2 regions of the Xanthomonas axonopodis pv. maculifoliigardeniae genome follow, and region 1 is predicted to be linked to the other one. Evidence: predicted binding sites of a transcription regulator. Region 1 holds the regulator's gene; the other holds the start of a gene.
The links. Region 1 encodes FliA, which starts transcription of late flagellar genes. Its sites were predicted from a motif close to TAAAGTTTNNCNNNCNNNGGCCGATAA; they were not measured.
Positions count from the first base shown of each region.

Region 2: ACDH77_RS08190 (methyl-accepting chemotaxis protein) is a predicted target of FliA. The motif match lies at 3,280-3,306, and genes of this name have one in related genera.

Region 1 is NZ_CP167998.1:2,165,161-2,180,999, reverse strand. Features, by position in the region: gene ACDH77_RS09525 (diguanylate cyclase) at 1-988, shown strand, start outside; gene ACDH77_RS09520 (putative bifunctional diguanylate cyclase/phosphodiesterase) at 1,259-3,346, shown strand; gene flhB (flagellar biosynthesis protein FlhB) at 3,507-4,637, shown strand; gene ACDH77_RS09510 (flagellar biosynthesis protein FlhA) at 4,655-6,139, shown strand; gene flhF (flagellar biosynthesis protein FlhF) at 6,797-8,497, shown strand; gene ACDH77_RS09500 (MinD/ParA family protein) at 8,484-9,368, shown strand; gene ACDH77_RS09495 (RNA polymerase sigma factor FliA) at 9,365-10,132, shown strand; gene cheY (chemotaxis response regulator CheY) at 10,168-10,560, shown strand; gene ACDH77_RS09485 (protein phosphatase CheZ) at 10,560-11,186, shown strand; gene ACDH77_RS09480 (chemotaxis protein CheA) at 11,189-12,847, shown strand; partial or broken gene ACDH77_RS09475 (XVIPCD domain-containing protein) at 13,333-13,725, opposite strand; partial or broken gene ACDH77_RS09470 (glycoside hydrolase family protein) at 14,104-15,153, opposite strand; gene ACDH77_RS09465 (hypothetical protein) at 15,175-15,663, opposite strand; partial or broken gene ACDH77_RS09460 (transposase) at 15,708-15,839, opposite strand, start outside.
Region 2 is NZ_CP167998.1:1,848,365-1,864,203, reverse strand. Features, by position in the region: gene ACDH77_RS08210 (PAS domain-containing sensor histidine kinase) at 1-1,003, opposite strand, end outside; partial or broken gene ACDH77_RS08205 (MarR family transcriptional regulator) at 1,265-1,434, shown strand; gene ACDH77_RS08200 (MarR family winged helix-turn-helix transcriptional regulator) at 1,477-1,941, shown strand; gene ACDH77_RS08195 (FAD-dependent monooxygenase) at 1,977-3,167, shown strand; gene ACDH77_RS08190 (methyl-accepting chemotaxis protein) at 3,437-5,548, shown strand; gene ACDH77_RS08185 (DUF488 family protein) at 5,621-6,226, opposite strand; tRNA gene ACDH77_RS08180 (tRNA-Ser) at 6,578-6,667, opposite strand; gene ACDH77_RS08175 (LysR family transcriptional regulator) at 7,036-8,052, opposite strand; gene ACDH77_RS08170 (FMN-dependent NADH-azoreductase) at 8,153-8,737, shown strand; gene serS (serine--tRNA ligase) at 9,060-10,340, opposite strand; gene ACDH77_RS08160 (energy transducer TonB) at 10,452-11,123, shown strand; gene ACDH77_RS08155 (energy transducer TonB) at 11,482-11,949, shown strand; gene aroA (3-phosphoshikimate 1-carboxyvinyltransferase) at 12,088-13,410, opposite strand; gene pheA (prephenate dehydratase) at 13,534-14,742, opposite strand; gene serC (3-phosphoserine/phosphohydroxythreonine transaminase) at 14,827-15,839, opposite strand, start outside.

The DNA of each region.
Region 1 (15,839 bases):
CGTCAGCCGCGGCGGCATGCCGGTACAGCGCGGGCAGCTGCTGGGCTGGAGCGACAAGCCGTTGCACATCGAGCTGTCGACGCTGGAGGTCTACGACGACCCCAGCCGCCTGACGGTGCGTTATCGCCTGCTCGGCCTGCACGACCAATGGATCCAGAGCGACAACCTGTCCATCGACCAGCCACCGCTGCCTTCCGGGCACTTCCGCCTGCAGGTGCAGGTGCTGGACCGCTACCGTCGCACCGCCTCGCCGATCGCCGACCTGCCCTTCGCGGTCGCGCCACTGTGGTGGCGCAGCCCGCCGGCGATCGCGCTGTATGTGTTGATCGGCGGCGGCCTGCTGATCGGCCTGTGGCGCTGGCGGCACCGCCATCTGGTGGCGCGCGAACGCATGCTGGCCGAATTGGTGTCCGAGCGCACTTACCAGCTGGAGCGCGAAAAACGCGAACTGGAAAACGCACGTGCGGCGCTGGCCTTGAAGGCCAGCCACGACGCACTGACCGGCCTGCTCAACCGCTCCGGCATCCTGGAAGCGATGGCCGAAGAACTGCAGGGCTGCGCGCACGGCGAGCATCCGCTGGCGGTGGTGTTGATCGATCTGGACCACTTCAAACAGGTCAACGACGAACATGGGCACCTGGTCGGCGATGCGGTGCTGGCCAAGGTGGGCGCGCGGCTGACCGCCTGCCTGCGCGATTCGGACAAGGTGGGCCGCTACGGCGGCGAAGAATTGCTGCTGTTGCTGCCAGGCATGAGCCAACAGAGCCAGCACCGGCTGCGCGCCATCCACGAAGCGCTCAGCATTGCGCCCTACGAGGTGGGCGCCGCACGCCCGCTGCAGGTGACCTGTTCGGTGGGCGTGTCCTGGTTCCGTGTCGGCGACACCGCCGCCTCGCTGCTGGCGCGTGCGGACGAGGCGCTGTATCGGGCCAAGCGCTCCGGCCGTAACCGGATCGAGCCGGAGGAACCGGAAAGTTCGGTGGCATGAGCCGCGCAGGCGGCCAGGCCCGGCGGGCACGCGCAGGCAGGCAGCGCACGCGTCTCATCGGCAAGCCACGGCGCGCCGGCAGTCGATGCGCGACCATGCCGTGATTGGGTACGCCGAAAGCGCACGCAGGGCGGCCGCAGGACCTTCGAGCGTGCCGTCTCTGGCGGCAACGCTGGGTTGATGGCCTTGGCCGCTTCCCCGCGCTCAAGAAGTCGGCCAAGGGGTCGCTAGGTCTTGGGCAACGCGTCTTTCGACGTGGGAAGTGGATAGGTGGTCGGAACCTACAACCCTGGCATGGTGATGCTGTCGCTGGTAGTGGCCGTGCTGGCTTCCTACACCGCGCTGTATCTGGCCGCACGCACCACTGCCAGTCGTGGCGGCATCGCAGCCGCGTGGCTGGTGGGCGGCGCCATTGCCATGGGCATCGGCATCTGGTCGATGCACTTCGTCGGCATGCTGGCGTTTCGCCTGCCGATTCCGGTCGGCTACGACCTGGCGCTGACGTGCTATTCGATGCTGGCGGCGATCCTGACCTCGGCGCTGGCGCTCTGGCTGACCTCGTGCGCGGACCTGCCGTTGCTCCGGTTGGGCCTGGGCGCGCTGTTGATGGGACTGGGCATTGCGCTGATGCATTACATGGGCATGGATGCGCTGCGCATGGTGCCGGCCATTCGCTACGACCCGCTGCTGTTCGGGCTGTCGATCGCCATCGCCATCGGCGCCTCTGCCGCCGCGTTGTGGATCGCGTTCCGGCTGCGACACGATGGGCAGCGCTCCAGCCTGCGCCTGATCGCCGCCTCGATCATGGGCGTGGCGATCGTGGGCATGCATTACACCGGCATGGCCGCCGCCCGGTTCGCGCCCGGTAGCGTGTGTGGCGCGGTGGCCGATACGCATTTGCCGTTGTCGTGGCTGACGGCGGTGGTGGTGCTGGTGACCTTGGTCCTGCTGATGCTGGCGCTGGTCATTTCGTTGCTGTCGCGCCGCTTTCAGCAGCGCACCGATGTGCTGGCGCAGTCGCTGGCCAAGGCCAATGCCGAACTGGCACTGGCCACGCTGCACGACCCACTCACCCGGCTGCCGAACCGCATCCTGCTGCACGAGCATCTCGTGCAGAACATCGAACGCGCCCAGCGCCAGGGGCAGCGCTTTGCGGTGATGCTGATCAACCTGGACGGGTTCAAGGTGATCAACGACGGCTATGGTCATGCGTTGGGCGACCGCCTGCTGGTGGTGGTGGCCGAGCGCTTGAACGCGCATCGGCGCGCGCATGGCAGCCTGGCGCGGCTGGGCGCAGACGAATTCGTGCTGGTGGCCGACATCGCCGACCCGGAAGATGCCGCTGCGCTGGCCGCGCACTTGGTGCAGGCGCTGGCGGTGCCGTTCCTGGTGGCCAACCACGAGCTGCGCCTGAGCAGCAGCATTGGCATTGCGCTGTACCCGGAAGACGCCGGTAGCGAGCACCAGCTGCTGACGCATGCCGATGCGGCAATGACCCATGCCAAACATGCCGGCCGCAACCGCTACAGCTTTTTCGAACGCTCGATGACGGCCACCACCCGCGACCGCCTGCAGCTGCTGCAGGAACTGCCGCGCGCGCTGGAACTGGGGCAGTTCGTGCTGCATTACCAGCCCAAGTACTGCGCCGAGGACGGCCGCCCGATCGGCGCCGAAGCGCTGATCCGCTGGCAGCACCCCGAGCGCGGCCTGGTGCCGCCGGACAGCTTCATTCCGCTGGCCGAACGCAGCGGCATGATCGGCCTGCTCGGCAGCTGGGTGCTGCGGCAGGCCTGCCGCCAGATGCGCGACTGGCGGCAGGCCGGGCACGGCGACTGGCGGGTGGCGGTCAACCTGTCGGCCCTCCAGCTGGCCTCGCCCAGCCTGCTGGACGAAGTGGCCACCACGCTGAGCGAATATGCGCTGGCCCCTGGCCAGCTCACCCTGGAAATCACCGAAACCATGGCCATGCGCGACGCCGAGGCCTGCCTGCGCACCCTGGGCCAGCTCAACGCGCTGGGCGTGCGTATCGCCATCGACGACTTCGGCACCGGCTATTCCAACCTGCTCTACCTGCGCAAGCTGCCGGCGCACGAGCTCAAGATCGACCGCAGTTTCGTCCAGGCCATGGACGGCAGCGCCGAAGACATCGCCATCGTGGCGGCCGTGGTCGCGCTGGCGCACACCATGCGCCTGCAGGTGGTGGCCGAAGGCGTGGAAACCCTCGCCCAGCGCAACACCCTGGAACGGCTGGGCTGCGACCAGCTGCAAGGCTACCTGCTGGGCCGGCCGATGGACGCCGAACGCTTCATCGCCACCGTGGTCGCCCAGCGCGACGGCCCGCGCCGCCTGGTCAGCTGAGCCGCTTGCTGCAGCCCCGGCGTCTGGCCTACGGTGCAACCCGCAGCCACCGCTTTTCCGAATCCCGAATCCCGAATCCCGAATCCCGATTCCCGATTCCCAGCTCCACAAACTGGAACGCCGCTTGCATCGGTTGGATTAATCCCCCACCGGCACCTCCATGTCCGAGTCCGAAGACGGCGGCGAGCGTACAGAGCTTCCCACCGAAAAACGCCTACGCGAGGCCCGTGAGCAGGGCAACATCCCGCAATCGCGCGAGTTGTCGACCGCAGCGGTGTTCGGTGCCGGCGTATTCGCGCTGATGGTGCTGGCCCGCGGCATCGGCGATGGCGCTGCGGTGTGGATGAAGACCGCGCTCAGCCCGGACCCGAAGCTGCGCGAGACCCCGATGGCGCTGTTCGGCCATTTCGGCGATCTGCTGCTGCAGTTGCTGTGGGTGATGCTGCCGCTGATCGGCATCTGCCTGGCTGCCGGGCTGGCCGGCCCGCTGATGATGAGCGGCCTGCGCTTTTCCGGCAAAGCCATCATGCCCGACCTCAGCAAGCTCAACCCCGCCAACGGGATCAAGCGCATGTGGGGCAGCAACAGCCTGGCTGAGCTGATCAAGTCGGTGCTGCGCCTGCTGTTTGTCGGGCTGGCCGCCAGCTTCTGCATTTCCAAGGGCCTGCACGGCCTGCGCTCGCTGGTGAACCAGCCGCTGGAACAGGCCATCGGCAACGGGCTGGACTTCACCAAGAGCCTGCTGTTCTACACCGCCGGCGCGCTGGTGCTGCTGGCCGCCATCGACGCGCCGTACCAGAAGTGGAACTGGCTGCGGAAGCTGAAGATGACGCGCGAAGAGATCAAGCGCGAGATGAAGGAAAGCGAGGGCAGCCCGGAAGTGAAGGGCCGCATCCGCCAGATGCAGATGCAGATGTCGCAGCGCCAGATGATGGAAGCGGTGCCCAAGGCCGATGTGGTGCTGATGAATCCGACCCACTACGCGGTGGCGCTCAAGTACGAAGGCGGCAAGATGCGCGCCCCGATCGTGGTGGCCAAGGGGGTGGACGAAATGGCCTTCCGCATCCGCGAAGCCGGCGAGCAGCACCGGGTGGCGATCGTCACTGCCCCGCCTTTGGCACGCGCCTTGTATAGGGAAGCGCAAATCGGCAAGGAAATTCCCGTGAGACTCTATTCGGTCGTGGCCCAGGTGCTCTCCTACGTCTACCAGCTGCGTGGCTGGAACGGCGGCCCGATGCCGGAATTGCCGTCGCTCGAGGTGGATGAGTTCGGCAAGGGAGCCAACGCATGAGCGCCCGCCCTGCCCCGATGAATGCCCGCCGCGTCATGGAGTTGCTGCGCAACGGCCTGGGCGCCCCGCTGGCGTTGATGGCCATGCTGGCCATGCTGATGGTGCCGCTGGCCGCGCCGGTGCTGGATGCGCTGTTCACCTTCAACATCGCCATCTCGCTGATGGTGCTGCTGGCGGTGGTGTACGTGCAGCGCCCGCTGGAATTCACCATTTTCCCGATCGTGCTGTTGATGACCACGATGCTGCGGCTGGCGCTGAACGTCGCCTCCAGCCGCGTGATCCTGATCAACGGCCAGGACGGTCACGCCGCCGCCGGCAAGGTCATCGAGGCCTTCGGCCAGTTCGTGATCGGCGGCAATTACGCCGTGGGTATCGTGGTGTTCGCGATCCTGACCATCATCAACTTCGTGGTCATCACCAAGGGTGCCGGACGCGTGTCGGAAGTGACCGCGCGCTTCATCCTGGACGCCATGCCCGGCAAGCAGATGGCCATCGACGCCGACCTCAACGCCGGTTTGCTGACGCGCGAGGAGGCCAAGGCCCGCCGCGAGGAAGTGCGCGAGGAAGCCGACTTCTACGGTGCGATGGACGGTGCCAACAAGTTCATCCGCGGCGACGCCATCGCCGCCATCCTGATCCTGTTCATCAACCTCATCGGCGGCATGGCGGTGGGCATGCTCCAGCACGGCATGAGCTTCATGGATGTAGCCACCGCAGAAATCTATTCCGATCGCGAACTGGCACTGGACCCGGGCGGTGCGCTCGGCCAGCTCGACGGCATCCCCGGCAAGGACCCGGCATTCGGCCTGGACGCCACCTGGATCCAGCCGCACCAGCGCGCCTATGCCGAATCGATGGGCTACACCGTGGTCGACCCGGCGACCGTGGTCGCCACCCACCTGTCGCACCTGATCCGCGAGCATGCGCCCGAACTGCTCGGCCATGAAGAAGTGCAGCAGTTGCTGGCCACGCTGGCCAAGACCGCGCCGAAGATGGTCGAAGACCTCACCCCGAAGGCACTGCCGCTGTCGGTGGTGGTGCGCGTGCTGCAGAACCTGCTGATCGAGAAGATTCCGGTACGGCAACTGCGCAAGATTGTCGAAGCGCTGGTCGAACACGCCCCGCATAGCCAGGACCCGGCCACCCTCACCGCCGCGGTGCGTACCTCGCTGGGCCGCTTCATCGTGCAGGAGATCGCCGGCATGTCGGCCGAGCTGCCGGTGTTCACCCTGGCCCCGCAGCTGGAGCGCGTCCTGCAGGAATCCACCCATGGCAACGGCGTGGCGCTGGAGCCCGGGCTGGCCGAACGCCTGCACCAGAGCCTGGCCGATTGCGTGGGCAAGCAGGAAGCCCGCAACGAACCGGCGGTGGTGCTGGTGCCCGGCCAGGTGCGCGCCGCACTGGCCCGTCTGGTGCGCCACAGCGTGCCCAGCCTGTCGGTGCTGGCCTACAGCGAAGTGCCAGAAGACAAGCGCCTGAAGCTGGTAGGCACGATCAGCTGAGACCGCTCAACCACCCGTCGCTTGCCGGGATGGCCGGTCGCGCCCGGGTGCGCTCCTACGACATCCAAGGCGATCGGGAAATATGCCATCCGCCCCGACACCACCGTAGGAGCGCACCTGGGCGCGACCGCCTTTACCGGACAGCCCGTCGCGCCCAAGTGCGCTTCTACCCAGTCATTCCCGCGCCCGGCCGACATGCCAGCCAGCGATGGATACCTGCCGCAACCGACCACCGCACCCGGCGTCGGAAAGCCGCCACCGGCCCGGACCTCCAATCGATTGCGTGGCGCTGGCCGCTGCGAGGCACTCCCGATGCGCCCGGCCGGACGTCCGGCCTGCGAGTGCAGCGGTCCGCAGAAAGACGCCAGCGCCGCGCCGCCCCGGAAAAACGTCAATAAATTCAGTGACTTGACGCCTTCCAACCGGACCAGACGCACAGCGCCCACCCCGCCCTGATGCTCCGGCGCCCCGCGCCGGAACCCTGGCACCGCGTTTTGGCACACCGCATGCATTAGCTCTGCCGAGACCACAGCCAGCACCACCGCTGCGGAACTGGACGAACGAACGGGACAGGCAACTCATGACGCTGGCAACACACCCACATTCATCGCACACCCGTCCGGCGTCCGGCGGGTCCCGTTCCTGGAGGCACTTCGTATGAAAATCAAACGCTTTGTCGCCCCGGACATGCGCACCGCATTCCGCATGGTGCGTGAAGAACACGGCCCGGACGCGGTGATCCTGTCCAACCGTCGCACCGCCGAAGGCATCGAGATCGTCGCTGCCAGCAATTACGACGAAGAGCTCGTGCAGCGCGCCCTGGAAACCGCGCGCTCCGACACCCCGGCCCCCGCACAGCACCAGCAGGCTCCCGCTCAGCCGGCGCCTGCCTCGCAAGCCCCGGCCAAGCCCGCTGCACCGGTGCACGCCCTGCTCAAGCCGTCTGCCGACGCCGAGGCAAGCCAGCGCCAGCGCGTCGCCAGCGCCGCCGACGACATGATTGCCGCCATGGCGCTGCGCCAGCCGGTCAGCGTGCCGCGCCAGGCGCCGGTCGCCGCGCCGGTGCGTACCGCCAGCATCCCTTCGCCCGCTGCCCAGGCACTCGCCCACGCGGTTGCCGTCACCGCCGCGCCGCGCCAGGAACACGCGCTGTCGGCCGTGCCGGAACAGTTGTTCGCCGACTTTTTGACCACTGCACCGGTGCAGCGCCCGGCCGTCCCGGCCACGGCGGTGCAGGCGCCCGCGCCGGTCGCGGCGGCAACGGTCACCGCCCCGGCGTTTGCTGCCGCAGGCCAGGACGACGACGCCTTCGCCGACGAAGCCGACTTCGATCTGGACGACGCCCTTCCGCAGATCCTGCCGCCGGCCGCGCTGCCGCCGATCGTGGTCGCCCCGCCCGCCCCCGCTGCGCTGGCCGCCGTGCCGGTTGCCGCCACGCCCGCACCGCAGAACGACGAAGAACTCAAGCAGCTGCGCGGCGAACTGGCGCTGATGCGGCAGATGATCGAGCGCGAAATGAACCGCCTCACCGACGAGCGCCTGCGTGGCTCGCCGGTGCGCGCCCAGGCGCTGGAACTGATGGACGACTACGGTTTCGATGCCGGCCTGACCCGCGATATCGCCCTGCAGATCCCGGCCGATACCGAATTGCACCGTGGCCGCGGCCTGATGCTGGGCCTGCTGTCCAAGCGGCTGCCGGTGGCCCCGGTCGACCCGCTGGAACGTGGCGGCGTCATCGCCCTGGTCGGCCCGACCGGCGCCGGCAAGACCACCACCATCGCCAAGCTCGCCCAGCGCTTTGCCGCCCAGCACGCCCCGCGCGACGTGGCCCTGGTCACCACCGACACCCAGCGCGTGGGCGGCCGCGAACAGCTGCACAGCTACGGCCGCCAGCTCGGCATCGCGGTGCACGAGGCCGACAGCGCCGAAAGCCTGCTGGACCTGCTCGAGCGCCTGCGCGACTACAAGCTGGTGCTGATCGACACCGCCGGCATGGGCCAGCGCGACCGCGCCCTGGCCGCCCAGCTGAACTGGCTGCGTGCCGCCCAGCAGGTCACCTCGCTGCTGGTACTGCCTGCCAACGCCCATTTTTCCGACCTCGACGAGGTCGTACGCCGCTTCGCCCACGCCAAGCCCCAAGGCGTGGTGCTGACCAAACTCGACGAGACCGGCCGCTTCGGCAGCGCCTTGTCGGTGGTGGTCGACCACCAAATGCCCATCACCTGGGTGACTGACGGACAGCGGGTCCCTGACGACCTGCACCGCGCCAATGCCGCCAGTCTCGTTCTTCGCCTTGAAGATTTGCGGCGCGCTGCCGATAAGCCCTGTACTCCGGAGCACAACCATGCAGTCGCGTGAATACGCCAAGCTGACCAACGCCTTCCCCCTGTCGGCGACCCGTCCCGAGCCTTTGGGCCCGGTGCGCACCATTGCCGTGACCGGTGGCAAGGGCGGCGTGGGGAAAACCAACATCTCCGCCAACCTGGCCGTGGCGCTTGCCGACATGGGCAAACGCACGCTGCTGCTGGACGCCGACCTCGGCCTGGCCAACCTGGACGTGGTGCTGGGCCTGGCGCCCAAGTACACCCTGGCCGACCTGATTGCCGGCCGTTGCACGCTCGATGAAGTCATCATCGAAGGCCCCGGCGGCGTGCTGGTGGTGCCGGCCGCCTCCGGTCGCCGCCACATGGCCGAACTGGCCCCGGCCCAACACATCGGCCTGGTCAACGTGTTCTCCGAACTGGAACGCGACCTGGACGTGATGGTCATCGATACCGCCGCCGGCATCACCGACAGCGTGCTGACCTTCTGCCAGGCCGCCCAGGACACCGTGGTGGTGGTCTGCGACGAGCCGGCCTCGATCACCGACGCCTACGCGCTGATCAAGGTGCTCTCGCGCGAACGCGGCGTGGACCGCCTGCAGATCATCGCCAACATGGTGCGCGACCCCAACGAAGGTCGCTTGCTGTACGACAAGCTCTCGCGCGTGTGCGAAAAGTTCCTCGGCGATGTGTCGCTGAACTATCTCGGCCATGTGCCGCAGGACGACTGGCTGCGCCTGTCGGTGCAGCGCCAGCAACCGGTCATCAAGGCCTACCCCGCCAGTCCGTCGGCGCAGGCCATCGCCGAAATCGCACGCCGTACCTCGCGCTGGCAGGCCCCGACCGTGCCGCGCGGCAACGTCGAGTTCTTTGTCGAACGCATCATCCAACGGGGAGTGGCCGCATGAGCACCGCTACCGCAACCACGGCCAGCGCGCAGTACCGCGCCGTGCAGCGCAACAACGCCAACGACGTGGTGACCCAGCACGCCGACCTGGTCCGCCGCATCGCCCACCATCTGGCGGCGCGCCTGCCGGCCAGCGTGGAAGTGGACGACCTGATCCAGGCCGGCATGATCGGCCTGATCGAAGCCTCGCGCAGCTACGACTCCGAACAGGGCGCTTCGTTCGAAACCTATGCCTCGATCCGCATCCGCGGCTCGATGATCGACGAGATTCGCAGGGGCGACTGGGTGCCGCGTTCGGTGCACCGCCGCGCCCGCGACGCTGCCGCCGCCGTGCGCAAGATCGAACAGAACACCGGCCGCGCCGCCGCCGCCACCGAAGTGGCCGCCGCCATGGAAATGCCGCTGCCCGATTACCTGCGTCTGATGGAAGATGCCGCACGTGGCCAGGTGCTGAGCCTGGAATCGCGCATCGAAGATCACGGCGAGCTGGACACCACCGCCAAGGGTGGCCCCAACCCGCAGCAGATGATGGAGCGTGGCGAATTCGGCCGCGAGCTGGGCAAGGCCATCGGCCAATTGCCCGAGCGCGAGCAGCTGGTGCTGTCGCTGTACTACGAACAGGAATTGAACCTGAAGGAAATCGGCGCCGTGCTGGGCGTCAGCGAATCGCGCGTGTGCCAGATCCATGGCCAGGCGGTGGTGCGTTTGCGTGGCCGCCTCAAGGTCTTCGAACTGGCCGATGCCGGCGTCGAAGTCGACGACTGAATTTTTCGCGTAATTTTTCGTGTTAGGAGCTTGATGTGAACAAGAACATGCGGATCCTGATCGTGGACGACTTCTCGACGATGCGACGTATCGTCAAGAATCTGTTGGGCGATCTCGGCTTCACCAACACCGCAGAGGCCGAAGACGGCAACAGCGCCCTGGCGGCGTTGCGTGCCGGCCCGTTCGATTTCGTGGTCACCGACTGGAACATGCCCGGCATGACCGGCATCGACCTGCTGCGCAACATCCGCGCCGACGCCAAGCTCAAGCACCTGCCGGTGATGATGGTGACCGCCGAAGCCAAGCGCGAGCAGATCATCGAAGCGGCCCAGTGCGGCGTGAACGGCTACATCATCAAGCCGTTTACCGCCCAGACGCTGGAAGAAAAGTTGGGCAAGGTGTTCGAACGTCTGGCGGCGACCGCCTGATGAACGCGACCATGGAAACCGATGCCGAACGTGCCGCGTTGATCGAGCGCCTGCAGAACGCACTCGATGCACTGGAAAGCGGTGACCAGGTCGCCTGGCGTCGCGAGGTGGATCATCTCGCCGCCCTGCGCACGCGCCCGATGATGCAGAGCCTGAGCCGGCTCGCCCGCGAACTCGGCCAGGCGCTGGGCGAGCTGCCCACCATCCCCGAAGAAGCCGGCGAACTGGACGATGCCTGTTCGCGCCTGGACCACGTGGTGGAAATGACCGAAAAGGCCAGCCATCGCACGCTGGATCTGGTCGAAGAATGCCGCGAGCTGGCCAACCAGCTGCGCAACGGCGGGCTCAATCAGGACCAGGGCGCGCTGCTGGAAAAGATGCGCCACAACCTCACCGAGCTGTCGCTGGCGCAGAGCTACCAGGACCTGAGCGGCCAGATCATCCGGCGCGTGGCCGGTATCGTGCGGCGCGTGCATGAAGGCTTCGGTGCGCTCGGCCTGCCGCCGAAGAACATCGAACCGAAGAAAGACGACGGCGGTCTTGCCGGTCCTGCAGTCAAGGGCCTGGACCGTCACGCGGTGTCGCAGGACGATGCCGACGACCTGCTGTCCGGATTGGGGCTGTAACCATGAGTGCTGTTCCAGACGATATTGCTGCCGATTTCATCGTCGAGGCCCAGGAAATCCTGGATCGCCTCGGCGAACAGCTGGTCTCGCTGGAACAGGCGCCAGAAGAAGCCGACCAGCTCAACGCGGTGTTCCGCGGCTTCCACACGCTCAAGGGCGGCGCCGGCTTTCTGGCGATCAAGCCCATGGTGGAGCTGTGCCACGCCGCTGAAGAAACCCTAGGCATGGCGCGCTCGGGCCAGGCGGTGCTGCAGGCGCATCACTTCGATGCCGCGCAACAATCGCTGGATTATCTGCAGGCCATGCTGGATGCCATGGGCTCGGGCGAAGCCGTGCCGCACGCACCGGCCACGTTGATCGCGCAGTTCGACGCCAAGAGCGCCCCGCCGGCGGTCAAGGCCGCGCCGCAGGCGGCCGCGGCCAAGCCGGCTGCCGCCGCACACGGCGACGATGCGCATGCGCCCGCCCCCAAGGCGGCCGGCAAGGGCGCCGCCAAGACCGGCGCCGAAGCCGAACAGACCGTGCGCGTGGACACCAAGCGCCTGGACGCCATCGTCAACCTGATCGGCGAACTGGTGCTCTCGCGCAACCGGCTGAAGACCTTGCGCACCCGCCTGCGCGACGAAGAACTGGACCGCGCAGTCAGCACCCTGGATATCGCCACCGCACGCTTGCAGACCGCGGTCATGCGCACCCGCATGCAACCGGTGAGCAAGGTGTTCGCACGCTTCCCCAAGGTGGCCCGCGATGTGGCGCGCACCTTGTCCAAGGAAGTGGAGCTGGAACTGATCGGCGCCGAAACCGAGCTCGATCGTAATCTGGTCGAAGCCCTCGCCGACCCGTTAGTGCACCTGGTGCGCAACGCAATCGACCACGGCATCGAATCGCCTGCCCTGCGCGAAGCCACCGGCAAACCGCGCAGCGGCCATGTGCGCCTGTCGGCGCAGCAGGAAGGCGACTACGTCAGCATCGAAATCCAGGACGACGGCGCCGGCATCGACCCGGAGCGCCTGCGCGAAATCGCCCGCAACAAGGGCCTGATCGACGCCGAAGCCGCCGCGCGCCTGAGCACCGACGAGTGCTTGCATCTGATCTTCATGCCGGGCTTCTCGACCAAGGTGGAAGTCACCGACATCTCCGGCCGTGGCGTGGGCATGGACGTGGTGCAGTCGCGTATCCGCGAACTCAGCGGGCAGATCCAGATCCAGTCCGAACTGGGCCGCGGCAGCCGCTTCATGATCCGCGTGCCGTTGACCCTGGCGATTCTGCCGACCCTGCTGGTGCAGGCCGGCGAAGCGGTCTACGCATTGCCGCTGGCGCGCGTGGTGGAAGTGCTGCATGCACCGCAGACCTCGCTGGGCTGGTTCGACGGCCGCGCCGTGCTGGACCGCCGCTCGCACACCCTGCCGCTGATCGACCTGCGCCGCTGGCTGGGCGTACCGGCCGAACAACCGCCGCTGCTGACCGTGGTGCTGCTGCAGGCCGGCGAAACCCGCTTCGGCCTGGTGGTGGACCAGGTCCGCGGCCGCGAGGAAGTGGTGATCAAACCACTCCCTCGCGCCCTGCGCGGCCTGCCCGGCTACGCCGGCGCCACCCTGATCGGCGACGGCCGCATGGCGCTGATCCTGGATGTGGATGGATTGCGCTCCAGCGATCATTGAGGTTCGGGATTCGGGATTCGGGATTGGGAGAAGCGGGAATCGGGAATCGGGAATCGGGAATCGTCAAAACGATCCTTGTTGCCTGATCTAACGACAACGGCCGCGTACTGCGGCCGTTGTCTTTTCACTACCAGCCTCGCTGCCGATCTACGCCGCTACACACGGCGGTAAGTTGGTGTGCTGGTCTAATGCTCGTAAGACACCTCGATGGGGATGATGCTCTGCCACGAGCACACGTTGGATACGACGAAGAACCGTGGGACCGTCGATATCGCTTTCAAACAGCAGGTCATGCAGGTGGCACACATGATCCGAGAGCCGAACCATCGCGCCCATAGCGCCGCGTGGCAGGCATGGCCGCGTTGGTTTAGCGACGGCCACGTTGCACTGGAAGTGAACCTGAAACCGCTATTCATAACCGCTATTACTACAAGGTGAAAAGGGGCGGATTCTTGCAATAGCCCCCAGACAAATTGCACCAAGCCTCACACCATCCGGTGTTGAGGTGCGATCAATTGCTCTCGCTGCTGCTCCTGCTGCTGGGATTGCTGTTGGCGCTGCGTTTCGCCCAAGGCCTGCAATTGCGCTAAGGATTGCTCGACAGGCTGCGCAATCGCATCGCTCGTCTTCATATGCGCCATCTTGTGAGCGGGGTCGTTCAACGCGCCTTCCACCACAAAGACGTTCTCGCCTTGTCGCACGGATTTTGTGTTCTCGCTCAGTACGACATGATCGATTCGCGACAGCCCGTTTTCCTTTGCAAGATATGCACTGCTTGCCGCAAGGCGGGCGCTGTTGTCGTCGTACTCTCGACCGAGGCCTTGCTCGAGGCGACGAACGGCTTCTTCTGCTTCGCGATGGAGCGGGTCTTGGGATAGCGATGCCAGCTGATATCTCCCGCTTTCCGAGATTTGGACGGCACCTTGCTCCGTCTGCGATGCACCGCGCTCGTGCTGAACACGCGCCTGGCTGAGTTCGATGCCTAGGCTTCCTGACTGAAAGTTCTGCACCGTTACCGATTGTCCTCGTTCGTTACCAATCAATAGATCGGCGCCTTGGATACGGTAAGTAGTTTGACCATCTGCACTACGAAACACTCCCTCTGGATCATCAGCTTGCCGGGTGCCTCCAGTCAGTCGCTGGCCATCCCAAAACAGCTGCCCACTGCGGTCCGCATCCTGCACTACATCCCCATCGTCAACGACGTAGGTATCATTACCAGCCCCACCACGTAGCATGTCATGGCCCGGCCCACCTATCAGGACGTCGTTACCCTGCCCGCCAATCAGGGTGTCATTACCTCCGCCTCCTAGCAGCAGATCGTTATTGCTGACCTCTGCGCCGTTCCTCCGGCGGGTCGCATCGATTGTCGAAGCGTGATCGGCATCCACGGCAACGCGCGTAGAATCTCGCCCCGCATCTACGTGGATCGAGCCCGCGTTGAATGCCTCGTTGCTCAAGCGATCTGCAATTTCAGGATGCTGCTCACGCAAGTCAGAAAGCAGGCGCAAACGCGCTGGGTCCAACGACTGCGCAAGGGTTTGCACATTACCTCGCCCTTCCAGCAAGGTTGCATAGTCCCGATTCGCCTCCGCAATCAAGTTACGCTGACCAGGATTTCCGTCAATATCCACACCCCAGCGAGCTTCGTCACGATTGATGCGCTCGCGATGTTGCTGATACATCTGGTAAGTAGACAGCGCCTCGTCGCTTGTGACGTTGTTTGGATCGTTGTAAAGGCCAAAGAGTTCGGACTCCAGTACACGACGCTTGCGAAGACCCGCTTCCGCAGCAGCATTGCTTCCCCAGGCGTTGTAGCGCATCTCAAACCAAGCCTCGGAGCGATCTCCGGCCACTACAGCATCCCGAAATGCCTGCATGTTGGCGTTATACGAACCCGCGCCACGGTTGTAAACCAGAGACACAAGCGCCGCGCGCTCTTGTGACATTGGCATGTTCAACGCATTGATCGGCCGCTCGTACTCAGGCATGGATGCAGCTAGTAGCCGATCTCCTTCGGCAGCATTGAGCGTACGATCAAACTGCAGACCCAGCCTCGTGCGGTCCCCGGGGGCTGCAGCATCGATCGCTGCCAATTGACTGCGCTGTGCATCCGAGAGGTCGATGCCTGACTCAGCCCAGATTGCAGCATTGTTTGAACGATTGAATGTATAGCCATAGCCAATCGTGGCCCGACCATCGCCGACATCCTGGGAGCGAGCGTGCAAGCTTTCAGTGAGCTTGACCAGATCACCGGTGAGCGCGTTGTACTGCTCTTGGGTAAGCTCGCGATAGTTGATAGGCATCCCTGATCTCCTTATCCAAAACTACATTAAATTAGAGTAATCTCCGATCTGATTGCAGATCTCTGCAGGCGGATTACCCACCCTCACGACTCTCCGCTTTCCTTCTGCGGCCTTTTCCTTTGGCGCGACGATACGGTAAACAAGATACAACCCTTCTTTCGTCTCCCAGAGGCCAAACGTGGACATCTCCGAGAAGCGATAACTTGCTCCATCTAACTGGACTGCCTCAAAGCTACATTCCGCATATGAGCCCCATCCACAACTAGCATCCAAGCGCTTCAACCCGCCTCGACCGCCAAGATCAAAGCGATAAGAACGCCCGCTATCATCTTCGGAGACCTGTGGATTGACTTGTATGGCTTGCGTCGAACCTGCGCCTCCCCAACCACGGGACTGCTCACAAAGCGAGGCGCCGGATGGAGCACTCATGTCTGCGCCCGCGGATACCACCGTACATCCTGTGATGAAGAAGAGCGCAAGCGCCGCCCAGCCAACAGACTTTATTTTCATGAAAACTCCTTGCGTGCGAATAACATCATTGACCACCTCCTGGGCATCGCCTTGTCCAGACTCAGGTCGGCCACCAGCTGCTTGAGCTTTCGTTTTTCATCTTCCAGCAACCGCAGGCGCTTGAGCTCGTACGGGCCGGGCCCGCCGTACTTCTTGCGCCACACAGAGAACATCGC
Region 2 (15,839 bases), 320 kb from region 1:
CCTCGCTCCAGCCCAGAATGCGCCGCGCACCCTCGTTCCACGACGTCACCCGCCCGTGCATATCGGTGGCGATGATGGCGTAGTCCATCACGCTGTCCAGGATTTGACGGTTGCGCACTTCGGCCTCGCGCACCGCGCGCTCCAGGCTGATGCGGTCGGTGATATCCAGGCCCTGCACGAAGATGCCGGAGATGGTGCCATCGGCGCCTGCGATCGGCTGATAGACCAGATCCAGCAAGCGTCGCTCGGCGGGACCACCGGGCACCGCCTGCACGTTGTACGGCAGCGCATTGGCCGAAAACGCGCGCCCGGACCGGTACACCTCGTCCAGGCGACGCACATGTCCCTGTTCCACCGCATCCGGCAGCGCCTCGGCCAACGGCCGCCCGATCACATCGCGGTGGCCGATCAGGCGCGAATAACACGGGTTGGCGAACTCCACCCGGTGCTGCGGCCCGCTCAGGAACGCCATGAACATCGGCGCCTGCTCGAACAAGCGGATCAGGCGCTCGTGTTCGTCGGCCAGCCGCGCCTGCGCCAGCTTGCGCGCGGTGACTTCATTGGTGACGCAGAACGCGCCGCCCACCCGGCCATCGTCCAGATAGATCGGCGAGAACGAAAAGGTCCACCAGGTCTGCTCCGGCACGCCATAGCGGTTCATGCCGATCGGCACTTCCTCGAAGCGCGATGCCTGCCCTGCGAACGCCGCTTCGATCGGCTCGCGCACCGCCTCCCAGGCATCGGCCCACAACACGCGCAGCGGCGCGCCCAGCGCCTGCGCCTGGCGCGGCCCCAGGATCGGCGTGTAGGCGTCGTTGTAGAAAAAGGTCAGCGCATCGCCCCACACCACATACATGCTTTCGGGCGAACCCAGCATCAGATCGACCGCATTGCGCAACGGCGATGGCCACTGAGCGGTGGGTCCCAGCGGGCTCGCCGCCCAGTCGTGGCTGCGCACCGCCTGCGCCATGACGCTGTTGCCGTGCGGAAATCCCGCATTCATAGAGGGCGTACCTGCATTGCGTCCACACGCAGGTCGCCGCTCCAGCACGCACCGCGCACGACCGCGAGGTCGCCTGCTGCGAGCATCTCCATCATCCATCCGTACATCATGTCCAACCGTTGAAAAGACCAGGTCGCCGCAGGCGCACGACGCGTCGGCAAGACCGAGCCGCGCGCTCGCGCCCATCATCTGGCCTATGGCTGGTGGCGTCCAGCCACGCCCGCAGGCGATGGCTGAACCAGGCAGCTTGCGCTCCTGCGTTTGCGGCAGCGCGCAGCCTGCGCCACAGCCGGTACAGCCGTCGGCCCGCGCACATGGGGCCGTGCCGTCTTCGGGCCGCGCAGCGACGCGATATCGCCCCGGCAGCCAAGCCGCCGGGCGTGCACGCGGTGCCACGCGGCAACGAGCGCCATGCCGCACTGCAGGAGACGTACCATTGCCCGATAGCCACAGGGCAACGCACGGTCTTACAGATGCTTGATCAGAATGAACTCATCCATCCGCAGGCTGCGGTCGCGCCGGGGTATCTGGCCAACCATGCAGCGCGGGTCTTCAACCGCCTGGTGGACGCCGAACTGCGGCCGCACGGCGTGTCGCTGGCGCTGATTGGCCCGATCATGCTGCTGTCCTGGAAAGGCCCGATGCTGCAGCGTGACCTGGTCATCGCATCGGCCGTGAAGCAGCCGGCCATGGTGGCACTGCTGGACAAGCTGGAGGGACTGAAGCTCATCAAGCGCACCCCGACCCCGCAGGATCGCCGTGCTGCGCTGGTGGCGCTCACCGCCCGCGGGCGCAAGATTGCCGAACTTGGTGGGCGTGCGCTGCTGGGTATGAACGCGGTGGCGCTGGAAGGCTTTTCCGCCGACGAGGTGCAGCAGACCGTCGCATTGATGCACCGGCTGATCGCGAACATGGAGCGTCACGGCCAGGACGTGTAATATCACACCTGATATTTCCTGCCAGGATGACAGCAATGCCGCGTCGTATCCTCATCACCGGCGCCAGCATCGCCGGCAACACTGCCGCCTGGACACTCGCCCATCGCGGCTTCGATGTCACCGTGGTGGAGCGCGCCACCCGGTTTCGCGATGGCGGCCAGAACATCGACGTACGTGGTGTCGGCCGTGAGGTGCTGCAACGCATGGGCCTGGAACAGGCCGCGCTGGCCCAGGGAACCGGCGAAGAAGGCACCGCCTGGATCGACGCGCACGGCCAGGCCGTCGCCACCTTCAAGACCGAAGACATCGATGGCGATGGCCCGACCGCCGAACTGGAGATCTTGCGCGGCGATCTGGCCCGCCTGCTCTACGATGCCGCGCGCGGCCATGTGACGTACCGCTTCGGCGACCGCATCGCCAGCATCGAAGACGCTGCCGGCAGCGATGCCGCAACCGTCACCTTCGAAAGCGGTTGCAGCGAACGCTTCGACGCGGTGATCGTCGCCGAAGGCGTGGGCTCTTCGACGCGCGAACAGGTCTTCCCGGGGGAAAACGATCCGCGCTGGATGGATCTGACCATCGCCTACTTCACCATCCCGCGCAGCGCCGACGACGACCCGCTGTGGCGCTGGTACCACACCACCGGCGGGCGCAGCATCTCGTTGCGACCCGACCGGCACGGCACCACGCGCGCCATGCTCTCGCTGCAGAAACCGCCCGAAGGCGAACAAGACTGGGACATCGACGCCCAGAAGGCCTACCTGCACGAGCGCTTTGCCGACGCCGGCTGGCAGGCGGCGCGCGTGCTCGATGGCATGCATGGCACCGACGACTTCTACTTCGATGCCCTGCGCCAGGTGCGCATGCAGCGTTGGCATAGCGGTCGCACCGTGCTTACCGGCGATGCGGCCTGGTGCGCGACGCCACTGGCCGGGATCGGCGCCACCCTGGCAGTGACCGGCGCGTATGTTCTGGCCAACGAAATCGCCCAGGCCGCCACGCTGGACGCGGCCTTCGCTGCCTACGCCACCGCCATGCGCCCGATGGTCGAGCAGGCCCAGGGCGTGCCGAAGATCGGCCCACGCCTGATGAACCCGCATAGCCGGCTCGGCATCCACCTGCTGCATGGCGCACTCAAACTCGCCAGCCAGCCAAGCGTGCAGAACCTCGCTGCAAAGTGGATGACGCCGGCGATCAAGGCGCCGGATCTCTCGCGTTATCCCTAAGCGCCGTTGCAGGCGCCGGTAAGCCGCCGGCGGCAGCGTTGCAGGCAGGAACGACGAGTGTCTCGGCGCATTGAGCAGCCCCACCAGCACCTGAACCGGCAGACGCAACGTCTTCAGTTCCACTGCTAGAGGTCGCTAACGAACACGTCGAGACACCACTTGAGCGGCAGCCGTTGCGCTGGCTCTTGCGCTGTCGCGTGCGTATTCGTCTCCCTGCCGTTGCCGGGACTCCCCCGCTCTTCCGCCAGTCGGAACACTGATCGAACCCTATGCATTTCTTCCCGAATCTGCGCATTGGACAGCGCCTGGCCCTGGGCTTTCTCGCGATCATCGTCTTGATGGTGATCCTGACCGTGGTGGGCATCCAACGCGTTCGCAGCATCGACCAGCAACTCACCGCCATCAATGAGGTCAACAGCGTCAAGCAACGCTACGCGATCAATTTCCGTGGCAGCGTCCACGACCGCGCAATTGCTCTGCGCGACGTCGTACTCATGGACGACCCCGCAGAGCGCCACGCCGCCGAACAATCGATCGACAAGCTCGCTGCCGATTACGCACGCGCTGCGCAACCGCTCGACGACATGATCGCCAGCTCGACCGATGCAAAAGAGAAAGACATTCTCCGGCAGATCAAATCCGTCGAGCAGCGCACCCTGCCGCTGATCGCGCAAGTGCGCGCGTTCCGCGATGCGGCCGACAAGGCGCAGGCAGAACAGCACCTGCTGCAGCAAGCGCGCCCGGCCTTCATTGCCTGGCTGGCCAGCATCAACGCCTTCATCGACCTGCAGGAAGCCAAGAACCGCCAAGCCGCCAGGCAGGCCGTTGCCACCGCGCGCGGCTTTGCGATGCTGATGGTGATGTCCACCGTCGTCGCCCTGCTGTTGGGCGCCACCATCGCGTTCCTGCTCACGCGCAGTGTGGTGCTGCCGCTGCGCCAGTCGCTGCGCCTGGCCCAGCGCATCAACGACGGCGATCTGCGCAGCCAGGACGCAGCAACCAGCAACGACGAATCCGGGCAACTGCTGCGCGCCATGCAGCAGATGCAGCGGCGCCTGCAGGAGGTGATCTGGGCGCAACGCAGCATGGCTGCGCGCCACGACGCCGGCGAAATCAGCTACCGCACCGACCCACAGGGTTTTCCCGGCGAATATGGCGACATGGTGCAAGACACCAACGCACTCGTACACGCCCACGTGCAGACCCAATTGCGCATGACCCAGGTCATGGGCAGCTACGCCATTGGCGATCTCACCCAGGACATCGAGCAGTATCCGGGCGAAAAATCCGCCATCACCGCCACCATGCAGCAGGTTAAGCGCAACCTGCAGGCCATCAACGCGCAGATCCAGGAACTGACCCAGGCCGCCTGCGCAGGCGACTTTGCACTCCGCGGCAAGGCGGAAACGTTCGAGCACGATTTTCGCCTGATGGTGGAAAACCTCAACACCATGATGGCCACCTCCGATACCAACCTGGCCAGCTTCTCCGGGCTGCTGCGCGCGATCGCCGATGGCGACCTCACCGTGCGCATGTCCGGCAACTTCCACGGCGTGTTCGCCTCCATGCGTGACGATGCCAACAGCACCGTGCACCGCCTCACCGACATCGTCACCCGCATCCAGACAACCTCCAACAGCATCAGCTTCGCCGCAGAAGATATCGCCAGCGGCAATCAGCAGCTGGCGCAGCGCAGCGAACAACAGGCCGCCAGCCTCGAAGAAACCGCTGCATCGATGGAAGAGCTGACCTCCACCGTCAAGCAGAATGCCGAACATGCCACCCGCGCCAACCAGCTCGCACGCGGCGCCGCCGCCATCGCCTCGGAAGGCCGCGACGTGGTCGGCCAGGTGATCGAACAGATGTCCGGCATCGAAGCCTCGTCCAGACGTATCGCCGACATCATTTCGGTCATCGACGGCATCGCCTTCCAGACCAATATCCTGGCCCTCAATGCCGCGGTGGAGGCCGCACGCGCCGGCGAACAGGGCCGCGGCTTCGCTGTTGTTGCATCGGAAGTGCGCACGCTCTCGCACCGTTCCTCGGATGCGGCAAAAGAAATCAAGCGGCTCATCGACGATTCCGTACAACGCGTCGCCGACGGCTCCACCCTCGTGCACACCGCCGGCACCACCATGGGCGAAATCGTCACCAGCGTCCAGCACGTCACCGACATCATGGCCCATATCTCCGCCGCCTCGCAGGAACAAGCCGGCGGTATCGAACAGGTCAATCACACCATCGCGCAGATGGACGAGACCACCCAACACAATGTGCGCCTGGTCGAAGCCGCCAGCACCGCCGCGCATGCGTTGGAACAGCACTCCGCGCAACTCACCCGCGCAGTGGAAGTCTTCAAGGTCAACGCAACGGTGCTGTGAGTCCGCGCGATAGCATTCGACGCACCAGCGACGGTCGCGGCGATCATCTGGGGCTCGACCTACCGCAAGCGCCTAACCGGCAGAAAACAGACCAACCTGTCGCGGCGGATAGATCAGATCGCGCCCAACCGGGCGCGCATCGGCATTCAACTGATGCGGCTGCACCGCGGTCTCGCCAAGAATGTGCAGCACCTGCCACCTCCGGTGCAGCAACAGATCCGCAATAAGGCGGCGATGGCATTGCCACCAGAGTGCTTCGGCGCACATCAGCGCCGTACGCCGCTCACGTGCCATGGCGGTCGCCTGCTCCAGCCCGGCGCCGAAGTCGGCGCTGGTCATATGGTCGGCATAGCCCTGAAACGCCGCGTTGCGCCACGCGCCATTGGGCGACCCGGGTTGCGCCTTGCGCCGTCCACCCAGCTCGGGCAGCCACAGATAGCGCACCGACGCCGCGTCCAGTGCATGCGCCATCGTGTCGCTGGCAAACCAAGGGTAGCGACGCGAGCCCGGAAAGCGCCGCACATCCACCACTGCCTTAATCCGATGCGCGCTCAACAACGCGACGAACGCCTCCCAGGTCCTGGTGGAATGACCGATTGTCCAGAGCATCCCGGCCGTATCGCCAGCGGCCTGCAGCCCAGGCGCGTCGGTGTTGATCAGGGGAGAGGTGTCATGCATCGCAGCAGCAGTTAGGCGGAGTGGCAATACAGCACTAGCACTGCCAGCGCCCACAGCAAGTGATGGGCACGCGACCTCTGCCCGCACGCGGATCTGGCTCATCGGCTTTTTAAGCGCGTGCAATTCCCGTAGCAAGGTGATGGCTGATCGCTCCAGATCGTCCTGAATGCGGTGGCAGCGGTGTGCCGGCAGCGCGACCATCTGCACTACACGGTCGACCGCGTCGCTGAGCGATCAGCCCGATGACACATTGATCGTCAGGGGACCATCGCGCTGAGTGCGGGACAGAAGATGAGACGGGCGGTGTGCGTTGGGGAAGCGTCACGGCGCGGAGCGATTTGCAGCGACGTGTGGCGGAGAGAGTGGGATTCGAACCCACGGAAGGTTTGACCCTTCGCCGGTTTTCAAGACCGGTGCCTTAAACCGCTCGGCCATCTCTCCGATGCTGCTGCACGTGACCGCCGAAGGCGCCGGATGTCACGCGGGCGACCCGCCTTGCGCGGGTGGCCCTGTCTATGGCCGCACGAACATCTGTGCGGCCGTTCTCCAAGGATCGCTCCCGGGCGCGCATTCTCGCATGCCCGGGCGCGTTTTGCTCAATGACACCACCGCCGTCAGCTGGCGCAGCGCGCCGCTCCCTTGATGGTACTCGGCCACTACCCCGCGTGGTCGGCGAAGATGCCTGAGCACACAGGCAACCTGCCGAACAGCTGCAGCGCACCGGCTGCGCAGCAGCTAGCGGACTGCCAACATACGTGCCGGCCAGCCTCGGCCGCCAACCCAGCCTTGGCCAGCTTTGTCACGGACGCTCAGCCCGCTTCGGCCACCACCAGGCGCGGCGCCGTGCCGGCGGCACGCTTGAGCTTCTCCGCCAGTTCGGCGCAGTTGCCGCCGCAATCCAGGCGCGAGCGTTCGATTTCCTGCGGCAGGTGTTCGGCCAGGAAGTCGATGAACACCCGCACTGCCGGCAGCAGGCCGCGACGCGAGGCGAACACGGCATGGCAGATGCCCTGCGGCAGCGACCAGTGCGGCAGCACCACTTCCAGCTCGCCGCTGCGCACCGCTTCGGCGCACACGGTTTCCGGCAGCATGGTGATGCCGAAGCCGTCGCGCGCCATCGACTGCAGCAGCGGGAAGTCGAAGCCGGCCAGGCGTGGCTGCAGATCGACGCGGCGCATTTCGCCGTTCGGGCCGTGCAGCTCCCAGCGCTGATGCGCTTCGTCTTCGCTGGTGCTCATGGTGGTGTGGTTGGCCAGCTCGCTGGGATCCTTGGGGCGACCGGCGCGATCCAGGTATTTGGGGCTGGCAACCAGCAGTTCCTGCACCTGGCCGAAGCTGCGCATCACCAGGCTGCCGTCGTCGTCCAGGCGCGAGCGCACGCGCAGCGCAATGTCGTAGCCCTCGTTGATGACATCGACGCGGCGATTGCTGATATTGAGCTGCAGCCGCACCTTGGGATACTTGGCCAAGAATTCCGGCAACAACTTGGGCAACTGGATCTGCGCAAGCGAAACAGGAACGCTCACACGTACAAGACCGCGCGGCTCGGCGCTGAGACGATCCACCACCTCGCGCGCGGCCTGGGCTTCGGCAAGCATGGTTTGCGCGTGCCGGTGCACGCTGGTGCCGACGTCGGTCACCGCGAAACGGCGCGTGGAGCGCTGCAACAGGCGCACACCCAGGTCGGTCTCGAGTTGGCTGATGCGCCGGCTCAGGCGCGATTTGGGGATGCCAAGCGCACGCTCGGCAGCGGCAAAGCCGCCGTGATCCACCACCATCGCAAAGTAATACAGGTCATTCAGGTCGTGCATGGCACAAGTATCCATGGATAGAACGATACGTGATATTTAACCACCTTTATTCCAACAGAGCAACGACCTAGGCTGCACACCTCCGCGGCGCTGCCGCTTGCCACAGGTCATCGTCATGAAACTGCTGCACCTCGATTCCAGCGCGCTAGGCGCCAATTCCGTCACGCGCGTGCTCAGCGCCGCCGTCGTGGAGCAGCAGCGCCGGCGCCATCCCGAGGTGGACGTGTCGTATCGCGACCTCGACCGCGACCCGATTCCGCATCTGACCGCGCAGACGCTGGCGCAGACCGACCCGGCAGAGGCCGCGGCCGCCGAAGCGGTGATGCAGCAGTTCCTGCAGGCCGATGTCATCGTGATTGGCGCACCGATGTACAACTTCGCCATCCCCTCCACGCTCAAGGCCTGGATCGATCGCATTGCAGTTGCCGGGCGCACCTTCCAGTACACCGCCAATGGTGCGGAAGGCCTGGCCGGCGGCAAGCGCGTCATCATCGCCAGCGCGCGTGGTGGCTTGTATGCCGATCCGACGAACGATTTTCAGGAGCCGTATCTGCGCCAGGTGTTGGGCTTCCTGGGCATCGACGACATCAGCTTCGTGCGCGCAGAGGGTGTGGCGTATTCGCCGCAGCATCGCGCCGATGCGCTGGCCTCGGCGCTGGCCGGGCTGGGTGAGGAAGAAGAGGCTGCTGTGAGCGCGTAAGCCTGCGGCGTGACGGGTTGACGCGTTGAAAGGTCGTCATGACTGCGAGTTGCCATAGCGAAAAACGGGACCACCGCTGGTCCCGTTTTCTTGTGTCGATTTCCAATAGCAAAGAAGCTCGCGCTCAAACGCCCTCGCACCATGTGCGCCAGACATCGCAGACTCCATTCGACACTCGCATGTGTGGAAGCTGCCAAGCGTAGCGAGCACGCGTCTGACAAGTGTCGATCTAACCGGGCAACCGCAGCGCCCGAAGCGATATGCGCACCGAACGCCGCCCGCGCCGCCTGGTTGTGAGCGCCGTCCTCCTGTTTACCCGCACTCAGCCGATCCGCTCGAGCCCGCCCATGTACGGACGCAGCACCTGCGGCACATCGATCGAGCCATCGGCGTTCTGGTAGTTCTCCATCACCGCAATCATCGCGCGGCCCACGGCAGTGCCGGAGCCGTTGAGCGTGTGCAGCAACTCCGGCTTGCCGCTGACCGGGTTGCGCCAGCGCGCCTGCATGCGCCGCGCCTGGAAATCGCCGCAATTGGAACAGGACGAAATTTCGCGATAGGTGTTCTGCGAAGGCAGCCATACCTCAAGATCGTAGGTCTTGATCGCGGAAAACCCCATGTCGCCGGTGCACAGCAGCACCTTGCGATACGGCAGGCCGAGTTGTTCCAGCACCACTTCGGCGCAGCGCGTCATGCGCTGATGCTCGGCGTCACTGTCTTCCGGCGCGCAGGCGGTCACCAGCTCCACCTTTTCGAACTGGTGCTGGCGGATCATGCCGCGCGTATCGCGGCCACCACTGCCGGCTTCGGCGCGGAAACACATCGAATGCGCGGTCATGCGCAATGGCAGGCGCTCGGCGTCGATGATCTCATCGCGCACGATATTGGTCAGCGGCACTTCGGAGGTGGGGATCAGGTAACGGCGCGACTCGCCCACTTCGGTCTGGAACAAATCGTCTTCGAATTTCGGCAGCTGACCGGTGCCGCGCATCGAATCGGCATTGACCAGCAGCGGCACGTTGGTTTCTTCGTAACCGTGCTCGCCCACATGCAGGTCCAGCATGAATTGCGCCAAGGCACGGTGCAGACGCGCGACCGGGCCACGCAGCACGGTGAACCGCGCGCCCGACAATTTGGCTGCCGTCTCGCCATCCAGCCAACCGTGCGGCGCACCCAGTTCCACATGGTCCTTGACGGCGAAATCGAATTGACGCGGCGTGCCCCAGCGCGATTGCTCCACGTTCTCGCTTTCGTCCTTGCCAAGCGGCACATCCTCGGCCGGCAGGTTGGGCAGGCCAAGCGCGATACCCTCGAGCTTGGCGCGAATCGCATCCAGCGCCTCTTCGGACGCCTTGAGTTCATCGCCGAACCCGGCCACTTCGGCCATCAGCGCGGCCACATCTTCGCCCTTGGCCTTGGCCTGCCCGATCGCCTTGGATTTGGAATTGCGCTGACTCTGCAGTTCCTGCGTGCGCACCTGGATACGCTTGCGCTCGCTCTCCAGCAACTCCAGTTCCGCAATGTTCAAATCGAAACTGCGCGTGCTGCGCAGGCGCTCGGCAAGGTCGGCGGGGTGTTGGCGAAGCAGGGCCGGATCTAGCATCGGAATAGGTGCGTCAGTGGAATAGCGCGAGATTATCGCCTGTTCCGGCACCTGCTGCGATCGATTCACTACGGCTATGCCAGAATTGCGACGATTCTTCAGGTGAGCCCTATGCCCGCGCCCCGTCCTGCGTCCGATCGCCATATCGTTCTGCGTCTGCCCCGCCACACGCTGAAAATCGCCGGCATCGCCTTCGCTGCCGGCCTGCTGTTGTTCCTGCTGGTCTGGGCCACCGGCCGCAAGGACGACTTCTATAAAGCCTCGCCGGCGCAGCCGACCGCAGGCGCGCAGACCGACGACACCATTGCGCCGCTGCCGGCGCCGTTGCCCGCCCAGGACGGTGCCAGCGACATGCCGCAGGCCAAGCCGCCGGCCGAAACCCCCACCCTGGTGGACACCGCGCCACCCGCCCCGCCCGCGCCGACGCCGCTGCCGGAAAATGCGGCACCCGGCGCGCCAGGTCCCGCTGGCAGCGCCGCGCCGGTCAACGCACCGGTCGCTGGCGGCGATCGCCCGGTACCGATCCAGGGCCAGATGCCGCCGCCCCGCTACCCGTCGGCTGCGCTGCGTCGCGGCGATGCTGGCGATGTGGTGGTGCGGGTCGACGTGGATGCCGCCGGCAATCCCGGTGGCGTGACCCTGGTGCAGCGCAGCGGCTCGCGCGACCTGGACCGTGCGGCCATGGAAGCGGTGCGGCACTGGCGCTTCCACCCGGCGCAGCGCAATGGCCAGCCGGTGGCCGGCAGCATGGACATCCCGTTCGAGTTCAAGCCTGCGCAGTAAGTACAGCTAACCCTTCGCGCGTGTTGCTTGTCACTGCCTTGCCGATGTGGGGGCGCGACGGGGCAGGCCTTGGCTGACGCCACGCAGCCACAAACAGCATGCAGTTTTAACCGGGCCGCAATGTCAGCTTGACTAAGCTGAACTTTCAGCAAGCTCGAGCGCTTCATTCGCCGTCCGCCTTAGCTGCCCCTCAGGTAGCGCCAACCAGACTGGTCTCGTCATCCTCAGATGCGCCAGGAGGTCGGCCATGTCCGTCACTTCAAATCCTTCATCCGCTCACCCGTCGTCGCTGCCGCAGCACGGCAGGCGCTCGATGGAGCGGCAGCAGAACGCAGCGAGCGACGGCGCTTCGCCCTGGATGTGGGCAACGCTGGTGGCGCTGCTCATTGTGGTACCCAGCTGGTGGTGGGCTCGCCACAGCGACGAGTCACTGGCGACCGATACGCGGCCGCTGCCGGCAGCGAGTCGGCAGATCCTGCCGACGACCGATGGCCCGCGTGCGATGACGATGGTGGCGCACCAGCCTGCTCGCCCAGCGGTCAGCAGCGTGGAAGCCAAGCCGCTGCCTGGCAATGCCATGCCGAGCTACCCGGCCGCCGTGGCACGTGCCGGCATCCAGGGCAGCCGCACTGCACGTTTGCAGCTGGATGTGCAGGGCCGGGTGAGCGATGTCACCATCGTCGACCGGAGCGGAAGTGACGACCCTCGGCTGGATGCAGTGGTGATGGAGAGCTTGCGCCGGTGGCGCTTCGAGCCCGCCACGCTCGATGGCCATGCGGTGGTGAGCAGCGTGCAGGTGCCGGTGGAGTTCACCGCGCAGCGTTGAGGATTTGCTCAGCGCTGCGGCGCTTGACGGACGGCAACGCTCGCGATGTCGCGGCGCGTCGCCCGGCTCCTGACTCGCAAAAAGACATGGTCTTTCCGGACCCGGCGAGATCCAGGCCATCCGGCAACGGAAAACGCGTCACCGATGCCCGGCGATTTCCAGCCCGAATCCGGCGCCCTGCGCCAGCGTGTCGAACCCCGGGAACGAGGTCGCCACATTCGCCACATCGTTCACCTGCACCTGACCTGTAGACAGCTGGCCGGCGATGGCGAACGCCATGGCAATGCGATGGTCGCCATGACTTTCGATCACGCCGCTGCCGATGCTGCCCCCGTGGATGGTGGCGCCATCCGGTGTTTCGTCAACCTGCACGCCAAGCGTGCGCAGGCCGGTGGCCATCGCCGCCAGCCGATCGGACTCTTTGACCCGCAGTTCGGCGGCGCCGGTCACCACGGTCTGCCCGCTTGCGGCAGCCGCGGCCACGAACAAGGCCGGGAACTCGTCGATCATGTCCGGCACCAGCGCTTCGGGGATCTGCGCACCGCGCAATGGCGCGTAACGCACGCGCAGATCGGCGACTGGCTCGCCGCCGTGTTCGGCGTGGTTTTCTTCGCCAATATCCGCGCCCATCAGGCGCAACGCGGCCAGCAGCCCGGTGCGGCGTGGATTCAATCCGACCGCGCGCAGCACCACCTCCGAGCCGGGAACGATGCTGGCAGCGACGATGAAGAACGCAGCCGACGAAAAATCCGCAGGTACCGCGATATCGGTCGCGCGCAGACGCTGCCCACCGCGCAGACGGGCCTTACCAGGCGAAAAATCGATCTCCACGCCGAACGCCGACAGCATGCGCTCGGTGTAGTCGCGGGTGGGATGCGGCTCGGTCACCGAGGTCTCGCCCTGCGCATAGAGACCGGCCAGCAAGACCGCTGACTTGACCTGCGCGCTGGCAACCGGCGAGACGAAATCGATGCCGTGCAGTGCCTGCCCACCGTGCACGTGCAGTGGCGGCGTGCCATCGTCCTGCGTTTCGATCCGCGCGCCCATCTGCGCCAGCGGGCCGGTCACGCGCCGCATCGGCCGCTTGGATAACGACTCGTCTCCCACCAGCACGCTGTCGAAGCGCTGCGCCGCCAACAGGCCGGCCAGCAGACGCATCCCGGTGCCGGCATTGCCGCAATCCAGCGCCTCGGCCGGCGGCTGCAGACCATCCACACCCACACCGTGCACGATGCGCTGCGACGCCGACGGCGTTTCGATGCGCACGCCCAGCTTGGCGAAAATGGCAGCGGTCGAACGCGTGTCTTCGCCTTCGAGAAACCCATCGATCTGCGAAACGCCGTCGGCGAGCGCGGCGAACATGACCGCGCGGTGCGAAACCGATTTATCGCCAGGAATGGCCAGGCTGCCCTGCAGTGCGGTGCCGCGACGGGCAATCCAGTGGTGCGTGCTGCTGCTCATGCATGTGGTCCGATGGCTGCGGCATCGCCAATGCTGACGATGCGCTTTGAAGAAGGTTGCGGCGCTGCCGTCGATACAAGGTCGCGGCGCTCCGGCATGGATTGTCGTATCGAGCTTCGATGCTCAGGGAATGGCCACCGGATACGAACCCAGCACCTTGATCTGTGCCGAGTGCGCTTTCAGTTCGGCCAGCGCCTGCTTCATCGCATCGTCTTCGACATGGCCGATCAGATCGATGAAGAAGCCGTATTCCCACTTGGCCTGATGCGAGGGCCGCGATTCGATGCGATTCATGCTGATGCCGTGGCGTGCGAACGGGCTCAGCACGTCGAACAACGCACCTGGCTTGTCGTGGATGAACACCAGCACCGACGTGCGGTCGTGCCCGGACGAAGGAAAGATCTGCCGCCCGATCACCAAAAAGCGCGTGGTGTTGTCGTCGTCGTCCTCGATCGACTTCATGATGACCTTCTTCAAGCCATACACGTGCGCTGCGCTTTCGCCGCCGATGGCCGCGGCATCTTCAGCATTGCGTGCGCGGCGTGCGCCTTCGGCGTTGCTGGACACCGCGATCTTTTCCACCTTGGGCAGATGCGAGCGCAACCAACCTGCGGTCTGCGCGAACGATTGCGAATGCGCGTAGATGCGTTCGATATCTTCCAGCCGGCCGTTGCGCGAAAGCAGGTACTGATGCACGCGCAGCTCGACTTCGCCGCAGATTTTCAGGTTGGAGGTCAGGAACATGTCCAGGGTGACCTGGATGGTGCCCTGCCCCGAATTTTCCACCGGCACCACGCCGAAATCGGCGTTGCCGGCTTCCACTTCCTGGAACACTTCTTCGATGGTCGCCATCGGCAACCCCACCGCCGAGCGGCCGAAATGCTTGAGTACCGCCTGCTGGCTGAAGGTGCCTTCCGGGCCGAGGTAACCGATCTTCAGCGGCTCCTGCTGGGCCAGGCACGCCGACATGATTTCGCGGTAGACGTGCACCAGCACTTCGTCGCTGAGCGGGCCTTCGTTGCGGTCCACCACCATGCGCAGCACCTGCGCCTCGCGCTCGGGACGGTAGTAATCCACCGCTGCCGCAAGCTTGCCCTTGGCCTTGCCGACCTGATGCGCAAAGTTGGCGCGCTCGGCAATCAGCGCCTGGATGTTGCGGTCGATCTCGTCGATCTTGGCACGCACATCGGCCAGCACCGGCGCGGCGGTCTTGATCGCGGCCTTTTCAGCCGGCGTGTTTGCAGGTTTGCTGTCTGAAGCACGCACCGATGTCTTGGTCGGCTTTTTCTTGCCGCCTGTGGCGGCCGTGGGCTTGTCGGACTTGGGGGCCATCGCTGGGCATTCCTAAAAAATGGCGACGCATGTGCGCTGTCAGCGCATGCGCCTGCGCGGCAGACGCCGCGGGTAGATGAAGACTCAGCCGTGACGCTGCTGGAAGTCGTGCATGAACGCGGCCAGCGCTTGCGCGCCGGCCACCGGCATCGCGTTGTACAGCGACGCCCGAATGCCACCGACTGCCTTGTGCCCCTTCAACGCGAGCAGCCCGGCTGCCTTGGATTCGCTGACGAACAGCGCATCCAGCTGCTCGTCCGGCAGAAAGAACGGGATGTTCATGCGCGAACGCACTGCCGGTTTGATCAGGTTGCGATAGAAGCCGCCGGAGCCATCGATGGCGCCATACACCAGCGCGGCCTTCTCGGCATTGCGGCGCGCAAACTCCTGCACCCCGCCCTGTTCCAGCATCCACTTCACGGTCAGCCCGAGCACGTACCAGTTCCAGGTCGGCGGCGTGTTGAGCATCGAATCGCGCGCGGCATGCGAGGCGTAATTGAAGATGTCCGCACGCGGTTGCCCGGCGCGCTCCAGCAGATCGCGCCGCACGATCACCACCGAAATGCCCACCGGGCCAAGATTCTTCTGTGCGCCGGCGTAGATCAGGCCGTAGCGCGAGATATCCAGCGGCTCGGAGGCGATCGACGAACTGAAGTCGGCAAACAACGGCAACGTGCCCACGTCCGGCGTGTCGCGAAATTCGACGCCATGGATGGTTTCGTTGGCGGTGATGTGCACGTAGGCCGAATGCGGCGACAAGGTCCAGCTGGCCGCCGGGGGAATGTCGACAAAGCCATCGGCCTGCGCGTCGGCGGCGATGCGCGCATCCACAGACATGGCCGCCTGCTTGATCGCGGTCTTGCCCCAATGCCCGGTGATCACGTAGTCGGCCGCCTGGCCGGGCGCGGCAAAGTTCAGCGGCAGCAGCGCCTGGATGGTGGTGGCGCCACCGGCGGTGAACAGCACCGCATAGTCGTCGGGAATCGACAACAAACTGCGCAGATCGGCTTCGGCGGCAGCGGCCACCGCCATGAAATCGGCGCTGCGGTGGCTGATTTCCACGATCGAGGCGCCGACGCCGTTCCACTCGACCATCT